Regions from separate parts of the Paenibacillus sp. J31R34 genome, predicted to be linked through region 3. Evidence: riboswitches for the same ligand, from Rfam matches in the RefSeq annotation. Region 3 holds a riboswitch; each other region holds the start of a gene.
What was found. A riboswitch is a leader RNA that binds a small molecule or an ion and turns the genes downstream of it on or off. The one in region 3 is predicted to bind cyclic di-GMP.

Region 1 (4,175 bases), on a different contig from region 3:
GCATGCGCGCGAGCTGGCTGCTTGCTCGGAGCTGTTCATGGAAACGGAATATAAGGTTGTAACGGATGAGGCCAGTGAGCTTTCGGCGATTCAGTGGTGGGAGGAAATGACGGAGCAGGGGCATGAGGGAGCTGTCATTAAGCCAGAGTATTTTGTCGCCAGACATAAAGGAAGACTGATCCAGCCGGCCATTAAAGTCAGAGGCCGCAGCTATCTGCATATTATTTATGGCATGGATTATTTGCTGCCCGAAAATCTGCAAAGGCTGAAGCAGCGCAAAACAAGCAAAAAGGAGCGTTATGCGCTCAAGGAATTTGCGTTGGGACTGGAGTCGGTGGAACGGTTTATTCGCAAGGAATCGGTGGAGCGGATTCATGAATGTGTGCTTGCCGCTTTATCCATGGAGTCGGATTCGGTTGATCCGCGGCTTTAGAGGATGAAGGGAAGATGGTTATAAAAACGGGGCTGTCCAATAAGTCCCTAAAATAAAAAGTTGGACGGAAAAAATGCAATGTTTTCCGTCCAACTTTTTTTGTGCCCATGCTTTTGCAGAAGGTAGCAAGGCGAATGCCTGCCACCTTCAAGAGATTGTGAGCCAACGCCACAATCCCAAACTCCGTGTGAACCTTGTCCAGCCCTCGCAGGGAGAACCGGCGGAACGACCGGTTGCCCTTGATGTGACCAAATACGCTCTCTACCTCGACCTTACGCCGAGCATAAATGGCGGATTTATCGTCATCCTCAAGGGCTTGTTTGGCCTTTGCTTTTAACTCTTCCCAAATCGTATTCCAGTGAACCTGGCGATTTCCCTTTGCTTTGCTGCATACGGGCTTGAAGGAGCAGTTCCTGCAATCTTCACATTCATACAGCTTGAAGCTTTGTTCCAAACCGGAATCATTCTTTTTCGTTTGGTATTTCTTAAAGCGAACGTAGCGTCCATTCGGGCATACAAAGCGGTCATCGTGTTCCTCGTATGCCCAGTTCGAGGCGTGCCGGATGTCCTTTTGGTAACGACGCGTTTTTTCTTTCATATAGTTGCCATAAGGGATGAGAAAATCAAAGCTCGGCTCTTTTTCCTGGCCCATCGCATACAAGTAGTTCGCTTCACTGCCATAGCCTGCATCGGCAATCACGGTTTTGGGCATAGGCAAAGAAGACGCCGCCAACTTTTCCATATGTGGAATGAAGCAGCGCGTATCCGTAGGTCGCTGATGAAGACTGTAAAACAAAACGAATTGGTTTTCCGTGGCCATTTGCACATTGTAGCCCGGTTTCAGTTGGCCATTTTTCATGTGATCTTCCTTCATCCGCATAAATGTGGCGTCCGGATCGGTTTTGGAGTAGCTATTGCGCTCGCCAAGGCAGGCTTTCTGCTGCTCATACCTCGCGAGCCTAGGAAGAAAATCCTCCCGAATCTGCTTCAGTGGCTGCTTTCAGGCACGAAGCGCTTTACGTAAGGCTTTCCTTCCTTCGCTGTCGTTTGCCCCAGCGATCTGTTCGGTTACGTTTGCCACTTTTTCTTCCAGTACGACAGCTGCTTCTTCGAGCTGACCCGTAAGCCCATCTGGATTCGCTGCTACGTACTCGCGAGCTTCTTGCTGCGTGAGGGTATGAATATGGGCAAGGGTCTCCTGCACCTTCTCTTTCAGCTTTGCTTCAAAGGGCAGTGTGGATTTTTTCCACACGAACGAATACTTGTTAGCATCGGCTTCGATCTTCGTGCCATCTAAAAAGTACTGCTCCATCGTAATGTAGTTGCCTTCGATGAGCTTTTGAATCATCGTTTCAAACAACTCGTCCATGCATGCTTTCATACGCACGCCGCGAAATTCATTCAAGGTGCGGAAGTCCGGCTGCTGCATCGCCGACAGCCACATCGCTGGGAGGTTTTCGCGCAGCAGCTTCTCAATCCCTCGGCAGGAGTAAATCTTTTGCGAGTAGCCGTAGAGGATCGCCTTAAGCATCATTTTAGGATGGTAAGAGCTGCAGCCCCCACCAACATAGTGAGTAAACAACTGCTCGTCCGGGAGCGCTTCGATCATCTCATCAATGACACGAGCCACATGGTGGGCAGGGATAAATAACTCCAGATCCAAGATCATCTGAGCCTGCTTGTTGTCGTAGGGCTTGAAGGTAGGGGCCAGCTTTCGTTTCGACACCCCTTTTTCTTCAATATCCTCTAGAGGAAGTGAAAGCTGCATGGTATACTGTTCGGTAGTAGTCATCAGATTACGCAAAAAATCGCCCTTTCTGTAGTGGTTGTGTGGTAACTCCCATTCTACAAGATTTGGCGATTTTTTTGTGCTTATTTTTTATATGTCACGAAAATGGGGGGCCAGAAATCACTTTTCACTGACTTTCTGGACAGCCCCGCTTTTTTTGTGCGGAATGCTATAGGTTGTGTTTATTGGGCAGAAAAATAAACAATCAGGTGACGATAGGTTCGTTTTCTGAGGAATAGGTACGGGTGAGACACATCAAACATGAGGGAGTCTTCATTTTTTCTTAATTGGTTTTAATGAACTGTTTTTATAAAAAGTTAATTATTTAACTTAAATTTCAAATAAATGAAAGGGTTGTATCCGATATAAGACTATAGGGATGAAAATGAGAAAATAGGATAGGAATCTTGGTTAGAATAAAAAGTAAATCTTTACGAAAGTCGAGGACGCAAAGCTGCGGGTCTAATTCATCGGTAGGAGAAACGATGTCATGACAGTCGAGCCGCGGGAGGGACCAAGGCTCCGCGTAGCTAGGATACTTGCGTATGGCGAAATAAGAGAACATAGCCACCATAAAATTATAAGCGGTGAATTCTCAAAACCTATTAGACCAAAAACAACAGAATTAGATTATGTACCAACTCATTGTGTAACAGAAAATAAATACGATTGATCTCTACTGGGGGATGGTAATGAGATGGGTTTGAATGATCTTCAGAAACGAGTCTTTGAAGAACTATACTTCGAGATGTTCAATTCTTTGTTAGCATATGCGCAAAGCGCATTGAAGGACCGAAGGTTAGCTGAAGAATCTGTACAGGATACATTTAGAATAGCATGTAATAAAGTTGGCCATATAATAACCAGCCCCAATCCAAGAGGCTGGTTATTAAATACACTGAAATATGTTATAAAGAATATGATTCGAAGCCGAGCCTCTTTAAGCAGCCTAGTAGTATCATCTTTGGTTTACGAAAACATCTTCTTGGGAGATAAAAATTCGCATAATGTCGATCTGTTATACTCAGAACTAATGGATGCCGATGATTATAATTTGCTGAAAAAGGTAGTCATAGAGAAATATACTATGTTTGAGGCGGCACAGGAGCTTGGCATATCGGTAGAGGCTTGTAAAAAACGAGTTCAAAGAGCTAAAAATAAGCTGAAAAAGCTGCTTGAAAATGAGGCTTAATTTTATCCTAAATTTCGAAAGTAAGTATTCAAAATCATTAAAAGAATACGCTACCAAAGTAGTGCTTTATGGTGTTAAACAATGGCTCTTGATAGTATCAGTAGATTGTGTTTTCAAATGGACGAAGTACATGTTTAGTTTTACTGATTAGCTAGTGGCTTACTCTAATGGATAAACCTTAGTGGGTTCATGTTTTTGTTCAGTTATGCTGTATAAGGATTTAAATTGATCAAAATAGTATAAAGTATTGTTAAAGACTTGGAAATTGGTGACTCCCGGTATTTCTATATTAAGATGTCCGTCAGGAAATGAAAAAGACTGTAATAATCCAGATCTATTCAACGTTACGATTTCGTTATTTCCAAATACTTGGACAAACGAATAGTCACCATCTTTTAAGACAGAAAGTTTTTTAGTATTTATATTATATAAATAAATTCGATTGTCTTCAGAAGAATTTATGAATATAAGGGCATTATCTTTTTTTCTGTATGTTAAAGAATTTAACTGTATGTCGGAAAGTAGCTTTTGTTTGTTTTTCCCATCAAGATTGATTGAATAAAGGTTATTACCGTCACTGTAAAATATGCCATTGTCATGTAAGGTGAATTCCTCTACTGGTTCTTCAGCAAGCATCTTAAGTTCTGAATTTTTAATGTTAATTTTATAAAGATTTCCTCCACGTAGATTGGTGGCATATATCCAATCTTCGAAAACAACAAAGGGGTAGTAACTCATCTTTGATATCTGTCTCAAGAACT
Region 2 (4,175 bases), on a different contig from region 3:
GTGAACGGCACCGTACTGAGTGGACGGAAATTTCCCGCTCCAATCGCTTTATTTGCAACAAGCCATGGCTTCTCATTGTTGATATTGAAATCTGCTTGAGCCGTTTTTTGAGGCTTATTATCCCATTGACCTGGAACAGTAACATTCAGTGCCTGATAATCCAGAGACACTTGATTCGTTACTTGATCGCCGTGAACGACAGGAGCATTCGTACCGTTAGCGAAGTCTCTAACCGTTCCTGTAATTTCAATGCCGCCAATTGTACCGCCTGGAGCCAACGTGCTGAACGACCACTCCAAAGCAGTCAAATATTCGCCAGCATTCAGCACAATGCGGTTTGTACCAGCTGTCGTGCTCACTGTAATTGTGCCGTTAGGCGCAAGACTGCCGCTATACGCATGCCAAGTTTCAGTCACGCCATCGCTTGTTTTATAACGAAGCTGGGATGTAAAAACATTTGGCATTTTAATGCTGCTGTAATCCATTTCCACAGGCAGCACATCAGTCAGTACCAGGTTCGACAAAGACGTATTTACATTTGTCCCTGTATTGCTGATGCCGCCGATGTTGAACTTCTGGGTTTGGCCATGCCAGCGATACTGGTAAACGCGTGACTTGGTTAAACCGGAAACGCCAGATACCGGCTCTCCGAATTTAGTTGTCACATCAGCGTCAGGATCAGTAACTGCCCCGTCACCCTCGAGTGTATAGCCGCTCAAAATTTCAACGTTGTTTTTGCGCTCAAGCGGTGTTCCGGTCGGATGACCATACCCTAAATCGTCAGGGAATGTGACCGATACTTTTGCTTCAAAAGATTGTCCGGAAGCCAGCTCAATGTTCGACCAAGTGATCGTACGAGCCGTTGAATCATAGACGCCACTTTCTGTTGAGCTCACATATACGGCATCTGGCGGCAGCGTATCGACTAACGTCGCATATTTCAAGCTGCCAGGATTCGTATTGCCCGCTTCGCCTTTAATGCCTACCGTATACTCAACCGCTCCGCCAATAATCGGAACTCCGCCGCCAAATCCAGTGTCTTGGCTTTTGTAAGCCCACCATTTGTCATAGGTTGAGGCAGTTGGTGTCGCCGTCGGTGTTGCTGTAGGCGTTGGTGTAGCTACTGGATTTGGGTCCGCGTTAATCGTTACATTCGCCGATGCTGTTGTACTTTCCGCTGAATCAACGAGTGTAATCGTCGCCGTATTCGTCGTAGGAACAACCGAACTTGAGCCAGTCGGCTTCGCTTTCACTGGAATTTCCAGCTTTACCGAAGTACCGGAAGGCAGTGGATGTGCATTAACCGTAAGGGTTTGGCCGTTTTTCGTATCCCAGCCTCCATCCTCCCAGCCATCCACAATTTCAAATTGTGCCGGTACAGTATCAACAATCGTTACGTTCTTACCAACATGAGTCGCGCCATCCGCCTGATACAAGATGGTATACTTGAAGGTATCGCCTACATTAACGGTGTTCACACTGGCTGTCTTTGTAAAAGTTAGTCCTGTAATCGGACCTGCTGCCTGTATTGGAGCTGCGAATGGCTGGAATGCGGCTTGCAGCAGCAAAACGAGCAGCATAATCCAGGAAATCTTTTGCCTGATCGCTCTCTGTCTACTTGCGGGCATCTTATCAATCCTCTCTTTTTCTCTATCTTGTCTAGTTGTTCTATTGTTGTGATTACCTCACGAAAGCCAAGTCTTTCTCCATCCTCTCCCTCCTTACATTCAAATAAGAAAATTATATCTAGCCCAACTGTACAAAAACTTTACAAGCATCCCCTTCATTCGACAGCCTAAATAACAACAAAAAAAGCTCCGTCCATCCCTTGAAGGATAGACGAAGCTTCTGTACGTACCTATTGATTTATATGTGTTTAAATCCGTTTAATAAACTTTAGCAGCTATATAGCGCGAGCTGTCTTTAATCATTTTGCCCGCTTTCTTGCTGTTCTTCATGCCAGCATCAAGCGTCGTATCGATCGTGATCCATTTGCCGTCCAAATATACTTCATTCCAAGCATGATAGTTCGATACATCGGACGCTTTGCCCGTCACCATCTTGGCCGGAATGTCCAAGCTGCGAAGCATGCCCGCCATTAATGCAGCATAACCGTAGCAAATGTCTTTCTGTGAACTAAACGTACGATCGATTTGAGGCAAATAATCGTTGGTCACCTTAGCTGCAAGCTGATGATCATAAGAAATATTCGCCACAATATATTTGTAAATTGCCGTTACCTTCTCGGTATCCGTCTTTTTACCCTTAGTCAGCTCCAATGCTTTCTTGACCGCTTTGCTGTTGCTGCTCCAGTCAATATTTTGAATGGAGTTTAAATAGACAAGGCTGCTGTCACTCAAATTCAAGGTAACTTTGCCTGTTTGAACTGCTCTATATTTATTGGTTCCACTGACGTTCTCCAATAATGTAATCGTATAGTCTCCATTGCCCAGTTGAAGCGCGAACCACTCTTCTGTCTGGTTTGCCCGGAGCGCATACGTATAATTTTTGCCGTCTTTGGCTACAACCAGCCTTGTATCTACGCCCGACTTAACCTCATAACGAATACCGATGCTTCCTTTATCCACATTGGATTCATCGAGCCAGCTTGTCCCAGCTGCTGCCACTTGAGCAGTTGCTTGCGGGAACACGGACAGTATCAATGCAAGCAAAATCATAACCGTTAAACTTTTGCGCATAAAAAAAACTCCCTTCGGTGGCTAGGCTGCCATCTAAATAATAGAGAAGGCCCTTTAGCTTTGCGTCCCTGCCTTTCGACAGGTTTGCCGTTATCGTGTAAAGTTTTGTAAGTGATGTTAGGTAGAAGAACTACCTTATATTAAACTATGATTATCTCTAGTATATACCCATTATTTGCAACAAACAATACGTTAAACCTTTTTTATTTCCAGGCTGAGGCTTGTATTTTCTGGCCTCTCTTCATCCATCTCCGCTTTAACCGTTTCATAAAAGGCTCTTCTTTCCGCTCTTTAAGCATGCCCTTTACATCCCTTAGCAGGAGCATATACCGCATTTCATCCTCATGCTTCAAGCTTTGAAACTCTTTCAAATGTTCAGCGCCCATCCCACTTCAGCTCCATCATGCGTTTTATCAATCCTTTTTCGGCTGATAAAATTCTGATACCCGAACCAGCGTTTAGCTGCTTTTGACCGTGTAAAATTTTTGAAATCTCCAAAACTTTCTCGGTCCTGTCGACAAATAAAGCCAAGCAAAAAAATCACGAATACCGTCATCCACGATTCCCTCATTGTACTGATAAAGCTGCCGCTGATAGTTCAGGCGACATATTTCTACCCCATCCCACCAAAAAGAGAACGTGTTTCGCTTGTCGTCATGCTCCAGAGCAATCATAAATTTCCCTTCCGAAAGCTGAAAATATTGCTTGTCATAGAAAAACAAAGGCCCCTCAGAAGTAGCTGTAATCCCAATAAAATGACCTCGATGATGGGTATAAAAGCCTCGAACGATCGTGTAATCGGTCATTTGATTTAAATTCAGCTGTCGTAGGTGCTGGGCTCCCTCGCTTATACAGCAAGCCAGCTCAGGATAGCGAAAATGGCGAATGACGTTTATTTGCCGTTTCTCGGTTATCATCATCTTCTTCAACCATTCCTTTGAACATGCTATTTTTTGAAAATGAAGCCCGTAAAGCTTGTCCGTCTTCATTTTCACCTGCTCCTCCATTATAAATAAGGCAACTCTACAATTTCTCGACAAAATCCCTGTTTAATCTCGGAAAATTTACAAAATAGCCCCTACAACGCGCTAACGCTGCTTTTCCACTCTTTATACCATTCTGTAATGTACGCGCTTGGCTGCTCGTTCAATTCTTCTATCAGCGCGGCGGTTAAAACATTGTACTGCTGATTAACCATAAGATGATTTCCTTTGGACGCATACAGCTGCATTAAGGCAAAATAAGCCTCTTCCGCTTGCGCATGCTCCTCGATAATCCGAATATATCCGGCAATCGCTTTATCCAGCTGACCATGCTCGACATGCCATTCTTCCAATCGATAGGAAGTATTCAGCCATAACCGTTTCAGCCGCTGGCGCTCGCTCTCCGCCCACCAATAATCATAATCCTTTAAATAATCGCCTCTATAAAGATTCATAGCCTCTTCGTATTCCGCAAGCGTTGCAGCCGCTAGCG
Region 3 (4,175 bases):
TTTTGCCAGCTTCCAGGTTTAAATTAATATTATGCAGCGCTTTTCTCGATCCGTAGTTTTTTGTTACGGCTTGCAGTTCAACAATCTTCTTCATTCGTATATTCTCCCCCCGCCTATTTCTGCTCTTCCTTGCTAACTGCTTCCGATACAATCGCTACAATGTCCTCCTGCTTAAAGCCCAAATCGCGCATCCCCTGAATGAAACGTCCGAGCAAATCAGCCGCCATCTCTTTTTTAATACTCACAATCGCCGCCTCCTCGCTCGTTACATATCTTCCAAGTCCGCGCCTTGTTTCGACGATGCCTTCACGCTCCAGTTCCTGAAAAGTACGCTGTATCGTATTCGGATTGATTTGCAGCTCCACTGCAAGCTCGCGCACCGAATCGATTTTATCGCCGGGATTAAGTTTCCCGCTAATAATTTGCTGTTTAATGTAGTTCATGATTTGGATGTAGATTGGCTGGTTGTTGTCAAATTCAATCGGCATAAGTCACCTCCGTGTTAATGTGTTAGTGTTATATCTAAATAGTACACTAGTATTCTGTTGTTGTAAAGGGCTGGATAAAAAAAAGGCTGCCTCCAATCGCCCACGGGCGCTGAAAGCAGCTATTTACTCTTTACTATTCCTTTTTATTGTTCCATTTACTAATCCATTAAAAGCGAGCTTACACCTTGAATACAGCCGCTTTTTCGCGCAAATTAGTGGAAGAGCCCTGTAGTTTCTCAGCCAGCTCTTGAAGCTGAATCGATACCTCAAATTGATCCTCGGACATTCCGCTCATCTGCTCCATTTTGCCATTCACCTCGGAGGAGGTTTGCAGCAGCTTGTCTACAGAACCAACAATATCGGTAATACCCTTTGTAATTTCATCAATACCGACGGAGATTTCGCCCATTTGCTCGGACAAGACGCTGCTTTGATTTTCCAGGCCGTTAAACATTTCGCTCGCGGTCACCGATGCCTGCTTCGTCGTTTCAATCACTTCTGAGAAGCTGCTCAAGCTCTGGCTGCTGTCGGCAAAATCGTTCTGAATAAGCTTAAGCTCCTTCGTAATATCTTTGGAAATGATATCCGTCTGGCTCGACAGCTTGCGAATCTCCTCTGCTACTACAGCAAACCCTCTGCCATGCTCGCCTGCACGCGCCGATTCAATCGAAGCATTCAGCGACAATAAATTCGTCTGAGTGTTCAAATCCTGAATGCCGCCCAAAAACTTCGTTACATTATTGTAGCGCTCATTAATCCGGTCAAAGGATTCCGTTACTCGGGAAAATTGCTGCACCGTCTGATTGACCATTTGCACGACGCCCTTCATATCGGTGGAGCCTGTGCGCGACGACTCTCTCATTTCTTTCATATCGCGGTTAATATATTCGGTTGAAGCTGCAATTTGCTGCGAGCTTGCCGATATTTGCTCCGTTACGGCCGAGATCGAAGTAGCATCATCATACTGGGTCATCAAAATCGTTTTGCCATTGCCAATCTCTTCTTTCACCTGCTCGGAAGCATTCTGATTGCGAACAATCATATCTCCCATATTGCGCGAGGCTTGCAGAACAACCGTACTTACATCCATAGTCGAACGAAGCGTGTCGCGAAGCGCACTTCCCATTTGCTCCAGCGAACGGTCAATTTGACCAAATTCATCTTGGCGATCCAGCTTCCCATCATAGGTAAAATCGTTATTTTGATAGGAGGCAATTCGATTCATTAAGCCAACGATGCCTTTTTTCACATTTCGGCTTAACGAATAGGACATGATGAACGGCAAAACGGCAAGCAGCACAATATTGATTATAATAATCGTATTGGCAGCCGCAAGACTTCTGTTCAATGCATCTTGTGTTGCAACCGAATCCACTTCAAGCCATTTTTCTACCGTTTCATTCGCAAAGCTGAGAACAATCGTATATGTACTGACAAGCTGTTTGACCTTGGCGGAACGGTCTTCAATCGAGAGCAGGCTGTGATTGCCGTTTTCTTTATTAAGCTGCTCCAGAGCAAGCCCAAACACATTGCCTTGGTTCGAATAGGCGTTGCCATTATCTCCGTGAGGATATTTCGCATCCAGCGACTCTAGTGTAACCTTCAGATGTTCTACCCGCTCGGGCATCGTCTTAAGCGCCAAATTGATGCCATCATCGCCGGTGCTGCCGTTTTCTACCGCATCAATCATTGAAAGCAGCGTGCGCAGCATTGAATCCGATACACCTTGATATTCTTTTTTGGCCTCCTGAAGCTCATTTGAAGCGTTCACTGCACTTCTAACCGAAGCATTTTGCATAAAAATCCAACCACCAGCCACCACATTAAACAATGTAATTAATGAAGTGATGAACAGTAGCTTCGTTGTAACCTTTTGTCTCTTCAAGAAATCAGAAATTCTTGATGTCCATTTTAACCATTTTGCCTCTTTCAATCGGTTAATCGCCATTTTCTCTCCATCTCTCCTAATACACTGAAAAAAAACAAAAGCTATTCAACCACCGTTACGAGTTGAATAGCTGAATCAGCCTATAGTCCTGTACCGGTAGTTTGGCAGCCATAGCTTAATACCTTAGGCCCATAACTTTGCGCCCTTATTTTTCAATAAGTTTGCCTTTTTCAGTATGTAATTTTCTATTTATTTCGACACTTTTAAAGTATAATTTAGGGAAACCCTTTTGTAAATTACAAAAAGCGTGATTAGCTGACATGATACTTTGAAACTAGTTCTGAACAACGTTATACTATTAACGAAAGCTAGGCATGCAAGAGATTTGAGGGGGTTAATGATGGATTTCCGATTAGATTTAATTGAGGATAAAATCGAATTTTTTGAGGCTTTTGACTTACGAACGCTGGAGAAGCATATTGACCAGCAAATTGAAGCGAATAAGGCACTACTTTTACAAGTTCACGCCATTAGCCATCATGCGGTCTTTCATCCCGATCGCGGGAAAATGCTGTACAGCGCAGTCGTTCATTTTAAAGTTAAAAAATAGGCCGATTCGGGCATTTGACTGCTGCCCGAATTTTTTTTCGAAAAATTAAAAAAAGGTATTGCATCCTCCTAAAGTTCTGTGGCATAATACATCTTGTGTCCGATTCATAACCACGCCGTTGTAGCTCAACTGGTAGAGCAACTGACTTGTAATCAGTAGGTTGGGGGTTCAAGTCCTCTCGACGGCACCATTTTTTCTCGGGACGTAGCTCAGCTTGGTAGAGCACCTGGTTTGGGACCAGGGGGTCGCATGTTCAAATCGTGTCGTCCCGATATTTAATAAGTTGTTTCAAGCAGGCCCTCTAATCCTAGAAGGGTTTTTTATTTTATTTGACCCTTTTTAGTTTGCGTTTCATTCCGAGAAATATAGAGAATGGATGGAACAATCCTATCCTTTCCTATATTTTTAAAAATAAGCCGCGCTTGGCTGGATGCATTACTGCACCCAGCCAAGTGCGGCTTTTCTTTTGCACCATTAGTTTCTCTCAAGAATGCTGCCGAATCATCGCCTCTGCGGTGAGCAGCCCTGACATGGCAACCATCGGCGTTCCTCCGCCGGGATGGGTCGTTCCACCTGCAAACCATAGTCCACGCAAATCCGCACGATTGGACGGCCGCATAAACGTCTGCTTCGCTGAATTCGAGGAAATGCCATAGATGGCGCCGCGAAATGCTGACGTATCCCGCTCAAGATCCTCCGGCGTATAAGCAGCAAGCTGCTCCGTATTAAGGTCTAGTCCCTCCAAGCCATAGGCAGCTAACTGCTTCAACAGACGTCCCTGATAACGCTCCGCCTCCCTCTCCCAGCTCCAAGCGTCCGACGTATAAGGGGCATTCGCCAAAATAAACAGGTTGCTGCCGCCTTCCGGCGCCATGTCCGGTTCTGAATAGGCGGAGCAGCATAAATAGATCGCAGGATTAGATGGCGCCACGCGGCGCTCGAAAATCGCCTCAAATTCTTCCCCATACCGCTGCGGATAAAATACAGTATGATGCAGCAGCTTATCATAACGTCTGCGAATGCCGGCAAGAGTGACAAAGCCGGACAGCGAAGGCTCGTAGCTTGCTATTTTGCGGTCTGTCATCGCGGGCCGCAGCTGCTCGCCGAGCAAATCTCGGCATACGGACAGCACATCACCGTTCGCGAGAACCAGATCAGCTGGCACAAAACCGCCGTCCGTCTCTACCCC
Region 4 (4,175 bases), on a different contig from region 3:
CATATTACGGAAGCGGGAAAAAGCCGCCTAGTACATCCGATGACCGATCCGGTAAAGGTCCAATTTCCCAATGGCTATGAGGCAAAATGCTATCGACTCGACACTCCCGATCATGTGACACTGCTTAAGGCCGGCCATATTGACACTGCCAGCTTCCGCATTACCTTCGATAGCAAGGCAACCACCTCTTTGCTCGTGGGACTCGTTAACAGCGGGATATGGAAAATGATCAGCGGAAAAAGGTTCCGATCGTTCAGGCAGCGCCTGCTCTACAATCCAGGTACCGGCAGCGCCCATCATGTGCTTATTCACCTTAAGGGAAATGACCATAATGGCCGCTCGGTAGAGCGGCGAATCGCCATTTCGGACCCGCTCGGCCAGACTCACCTTACCGCCCTCGGAGCAGCTGTCCAAGCCGAGAAATTGCTGCTAAGGCCTGACAACGAACCGCTCGCTCCCGGCGTTTATTATCCAGAAGAGCTGCCGGATTCGCGGATGGACGCAGCTGCGATTATCGGCTTTTTCAAACAATATGGCGTGCTTGTCTCCTACTAAATTAGAGCGTCATGAAGCCGCTGTACCCGCTAAACCGAACCTATCCCCGTGTTCGCATTCTCAAAATTTCGCTTATTAATCAACAATGCTACCACGCTGCATCCCTGCCACTGGGAAGCTAACGATCGTTAGCTTCCCAGTGGCAAAAAAAAGGCCCTGCCTTAGCGACAGGATGTCAACCTTGGACATAGCCTCGTTGTAATTGAACTAAACATTAAATCGGTTAAGCATCGTTTTTAGCTCATCCGCTGTGCGTGTCAGTTGTTCCACAGAGCTGTTTATTTCCATAATGGAGGCAAGCTGCTCTTCCGACATGGCGGCAATCGTCTCAAAGCTTTGGGATGAGTTTTTGCCGATTTGCACACTTTCTTTAATCTCGGATTCCACACGCTCTGTATTTGCATTTAACCGGTCGGCGGCGGCGGCAATCCTCTCCATATGAATGGATACGTCCGTCGTTGTCGTCACTAGCGTCTGGAATAAAACGCCAACCTTCCCCACTTGCTCCAAACCAAGCGCAACTTCACCTGTGCCTTTGTCCATTGTCCCCACTGCATGGGTAGTGTCAGCTTGTACCTGATGAATGAGATTCGCAATCTGATTGGAGGATTCTGTAGATTTCTCCGCAAGCTTGCGAATTTCTTCCGCCACTACCGCAAACCCTTTTCCATGAACTCCCGCTCTGACAGCCTCGATTGAAGCGTTGAGCGCCAGAATGTTTGTTTGGGAAGCAATTGATGTAATGACGGACGTAATGTCGCCAATCTCCTCCGAACGCTCGCCCAATTGCTTAATGACTGCTGCGGCTTCTTTAACCGTCTGTTGGATGGAGTCCATCTGATTGGCCAAGCCACCAACGGCTTCATTGCCTGTTTTTGCTCCTTGGGAAGCCTCTGCGGCTATGCCGGAGGTTTGATTGGATGTATTCAAAATGCCATATACCCCTTCACCAATTTCACCAATTAACCCCAAATTCCTTTCATATCCCATCATTTGGCCCTGCAATCCGACATTTGCTTGCTGAATATTTGTAGTGGTTTGCTGAACGGTAGATGATATTTGATCCAGATTGCCCAATAGATGCGACGATGAGCTGGCAACAATCTGTCCCTTATCCAAAATAGAAATGATCAGCCCTTGCAGATTTTCAAGCATCCCGTTAAAACTTCTGGAAAGCTCGCCGATTTCATCCTTCGTTTCAAATGTCAGCCTGGAGGACAAGTCGCCTTCGCTGGCGGAGAGCCCTTGCAGCTTTTCGTTCATGACGGAAAGCGGCTTTAACGTTTTGCGCATGACCGTATAGATGATTGCTGCGGAAACCAGAAGGCACACGATTGTTACAAAAATCGAAAACCGCAACAAGGCGTTGGCTTCAGCATAGGCTTCACTTTTGGGAACCAAAATCGCTATGCCCCAATCCATCATGCCAGATTTCCCATAAACGATCATATGCTCCGAGCCGTTAATGACGGCTTCAGCCAAACCCGCGTCGCCATTCGTGCTGTCCGTTACAATTTTATTTAGCGTCTCATTCTCGTAATCGGCCATATTTTTCTGTAGGGTCTCTTCGGGTTTTTCACTGGCCACAACCGTGCCATCCTTTGTATAAACAATCGCATGACCGCTTTGTCCCAATTTCACTTTGGAGATGAGATCAATCAAGTCCTGAATAGGCTGACCTCCATTGCCGACTCCAACAATATTACCTTGGTCGTCCCTTACAGGAGTAGCCGTAAGCACAATTGGAGTTCCCTCCACCCCGGGAGACTTTGAGCCTACCGGATCAATGGTGACGTTCTCACCGTTGATCGCCCTTTGAAAATGCGGGTAATCCTTGACACTAACCGTTGCTCCCGGCAAATAAAGCGTGCCATCAGGTGCAATAAATGCAAATTCGTCCGGGTTATCAGTAATCTCCGTCATTCGGTTGCTGTATGCGAGAATTTCAGGAATATCTCTGTTTCTCACGTCATCGGACTGACTTAATGCCTCGTATTTGGCCTGTGTGCCCTGAATCCAAATATCGATGTAGTTCTGAACAACAGTCAGCTGCTGCTCCGCCTGCTTCTTAAAGTTTGCCTCCAATGTCGTTTTGGCCTTATCATAGCCAAGGAAAGACACACAGCTTAGCGATACTGTCATTAATAGAGTGGTAATCAGGCTGCTTTTGATGGTTAGTTTCATGGTAATCACTCATTTTCCTTCATAAATTTTTGAATACGAAAAAAATCCGGGCCGAATAGACTGGATTTGCGTACACATACCCCTTCCTTATTCGGCGACCCGGCTAGCATCGCGCTTAGCTCATTAGATCCGAAGCTCTGCGTCCCCACCTTTCAGCGAGTTCGCCTTTACAGAAAAGAATATCGGTAAAATGACACTGAACTTTTATAGTTACACATTAATTATTTATTAGAACTCTTTAAAACTTACATATTTATCCAAAAAATACAGTGCTGATGAGCCAATGAAGGTTTTTTTGCAATCAACGGGGAAATTGAAGGATATAGAGGAGCTTGCAAAAGTAAGATTAGAGGGGTAACGATGAAACCAGGTCGGGGGCTGGGGCTGGGGCTGGGGCTGGGGCACCCCAGGCACTTCGGACTCGACAACCATTAGGACGTTCTCTTTGACTGCCCAGCGTTAGAGCGTCATGAAGCCGCCATATCTGGCCAAATACTGTTCTTTTTCTTTATAATCCGGCATAAGACTGCCTACGCGCCGCCAAAAGGATCGGTCATGATTCATATGAAACAGATGGCAAAGCTCATGGATAATGACGTAATCAATCACATCAATTGGAGCCATCGCCAAACGATAGTTAAAGGTTAAATGCTTGCTGGAGCTGCAGCTTCCCCACTTCGTCGAGGACTCTACGATCTCAACCGTTTTGGGCTTTATTTTCAGCTGCGCCTGATAAATAGGTAGACGTTCCCCTATTAATTTTTTGCAGCTTGAAAAATAAAACTTCTTGAGGTTTTTCCGAAGCTCCTCCTCAGTTAATCCATCTGTCTTGATTAATTCATGCAGCAAATGCTCTTTGCCAAGGTAGAGGAATTTCTCTGTATCTTGGTATTGCTTCGTTTGCGGCGCTTTAGTAGCCTCCGCAAGATGCTGCGTTTGCTGCAAAATCCATTTCCCATGCCGCTCGACAGCTCGTTTAATGACCTCTTCACTTGCCGCTTTCGGCGCTTTTACCGTAATGAAGCCTGATGGCTCGATTTGAATCGATATTTTCTTTTCACGATTGCCATATTGAACATGAAACGATATCGTTTGATTTTCAAATTCAATGTTCATCGGCTAGTTATAGGTCATCCAGGCTGTTGTGCCGAGCACTTCAAAGTCTTGCTTAAACCAGAAGTTGCGCGTTTTATCCAGTGTGTACACATACATTCTCTTTTTCGGATATTTCGCTTTAAGCCAGTTGATAAAGGATGCCGCTTGCCCTTTGCCTTCATATTCCTTCAGCACATCCAGCACTTCTATAAAAACAAAATCCTTTTTATTTTTAATGTCGATATAAAAGTCCTTTTCCAAATATTTTTCGTCATCGCTAAAATAATCCTTTTCCGCTTTTTCGATGAGCTGCTTGCCGCTTGCATATTCCCAAATGACGC

Region 1: another riboswitch for cyclic di-GMP. It lies ahead of AC50YG_RS06700 (RNA polymerase sigma factor); the one in region 3 lies ahead of AC50YG_RS10015 (methyl-accepting chemotaxis protein).
Region 2: another riboswitch for cyclic di-GMP. It lies ahead of AC50YG_RS25460 (transglutaminase-like domain-containing protein); the one in region 3 lies ahead of AC50YG_RS10015 (methyl-accepting chemotaxis protein).
Region 4: another riboswitch for cyclic di-GMP. It lies ahead of AC50YG_RS13220 (methyl-accepting chemotaxis protein); the one in region 3 lies ahead of AC50YG_RS10015 (methyl-accepting chemotaxis protein).

What each region holds. Positions count from the first base shown of each region.
Region 1 covers NZ_JBXENU010000002.1:264,860-269,034, reverse strand. Annotated here, with positions in the region: gene AC50YG_RS06715 (polynucleotide kinase-phosphatase) at 1-433, shown strand, start outside; gene AC50YG_RS06710 (transposase) at 345-1,415, opposite strand; gene AC50YG_RS06705 (transposase) at 1,434-2,237, opposite strand; cyclic di-GMP riboswitch class I at 2,635-2,732, shown strand; gene AC50YG_RS06700 (RNA polymerase sigma factor) at 2,920-3,414, shown strand; gene AC50YG_RS06695 (DUF5050 domain-containing protein) at 3,574-4,175, opposite strand, start outside.
Region 2 covers NZ_JBXENU010000010.1:257,016-261,190, reverse strand. Annotated here, with positions in the region: gene AC50YG_RS25465 (SdrD B-like domain-containing protein) at 1-1,628, opposite strand, end outside; gene AC50YG_RS25460 (transglutaminase-like domain-containing protein) at 1,887-2,699, opposite strand; cyclic di-GMP riboswitch class I at 2,713-2,798, opposite strand; gene AC50YG_RS25455 (hypothetical protein) at 3,158-3,688, opposite strand; gene AC50YG_RS25450 (response regulator) at 3,778-4,175, opposite strand, start outside.
Region 3 covers NZ_JBXENU010000003.1:145,465-149,639, reverse strand. Annotated here, with positions in the region: gene AC50YG_RS10025 (ABC transporter ATP-binding protein) at 1-94, opposite strand, end outside; gene AC50YG_RS10020 (GntR family transcriptional regulator) at 114-488, opposite strand; gene AC50YG_RS10015 (methyl-accepting chemotaxis protein) at 667-2,436, opposite strand; cyclic di-GMP riboswitch class I at 2,529-2,612, opposite strand; gene AC50YG_RS10010 (YrzA family protein) at 2,777-2,986, shown strand; tRNA gene AC50YG_RS10005 (tRNA-Thr) at 3,101-3,176, shown strand; tRNA gene AC50YG_RS10000 (tRNA-Pro) at 3,185-3,258, shown strand; gene AC50YG_RS09995 (phytoene desaturase family protein) at 3,471-4,175, opposite strand, start outside.
Region 4 covers NZ_JBXENU010000004.1:109,796-113,970, reverse strand. Annotated here, with positions in the region: gene AC50YG_RS13225 (saccharopine dehydrogenase NADP-binding domain-containing protein) at 1-555, shown strand, start outside; gene AC50YG_RS13220 (methyl-accepting chemotaxis protein) at 763-2,739, opposite strand; cyclic di-GMP riboswitch class I at 2,830-2,915, opposite strand; gene AC50YG_RS13215 (M48 family metallopeptidase) at 3,199-3,855, opposite strand; gene AC50YG_RS13210 (GNAT family N-acetyltransferase) at 3,859-4,175, opposite strand, start outside.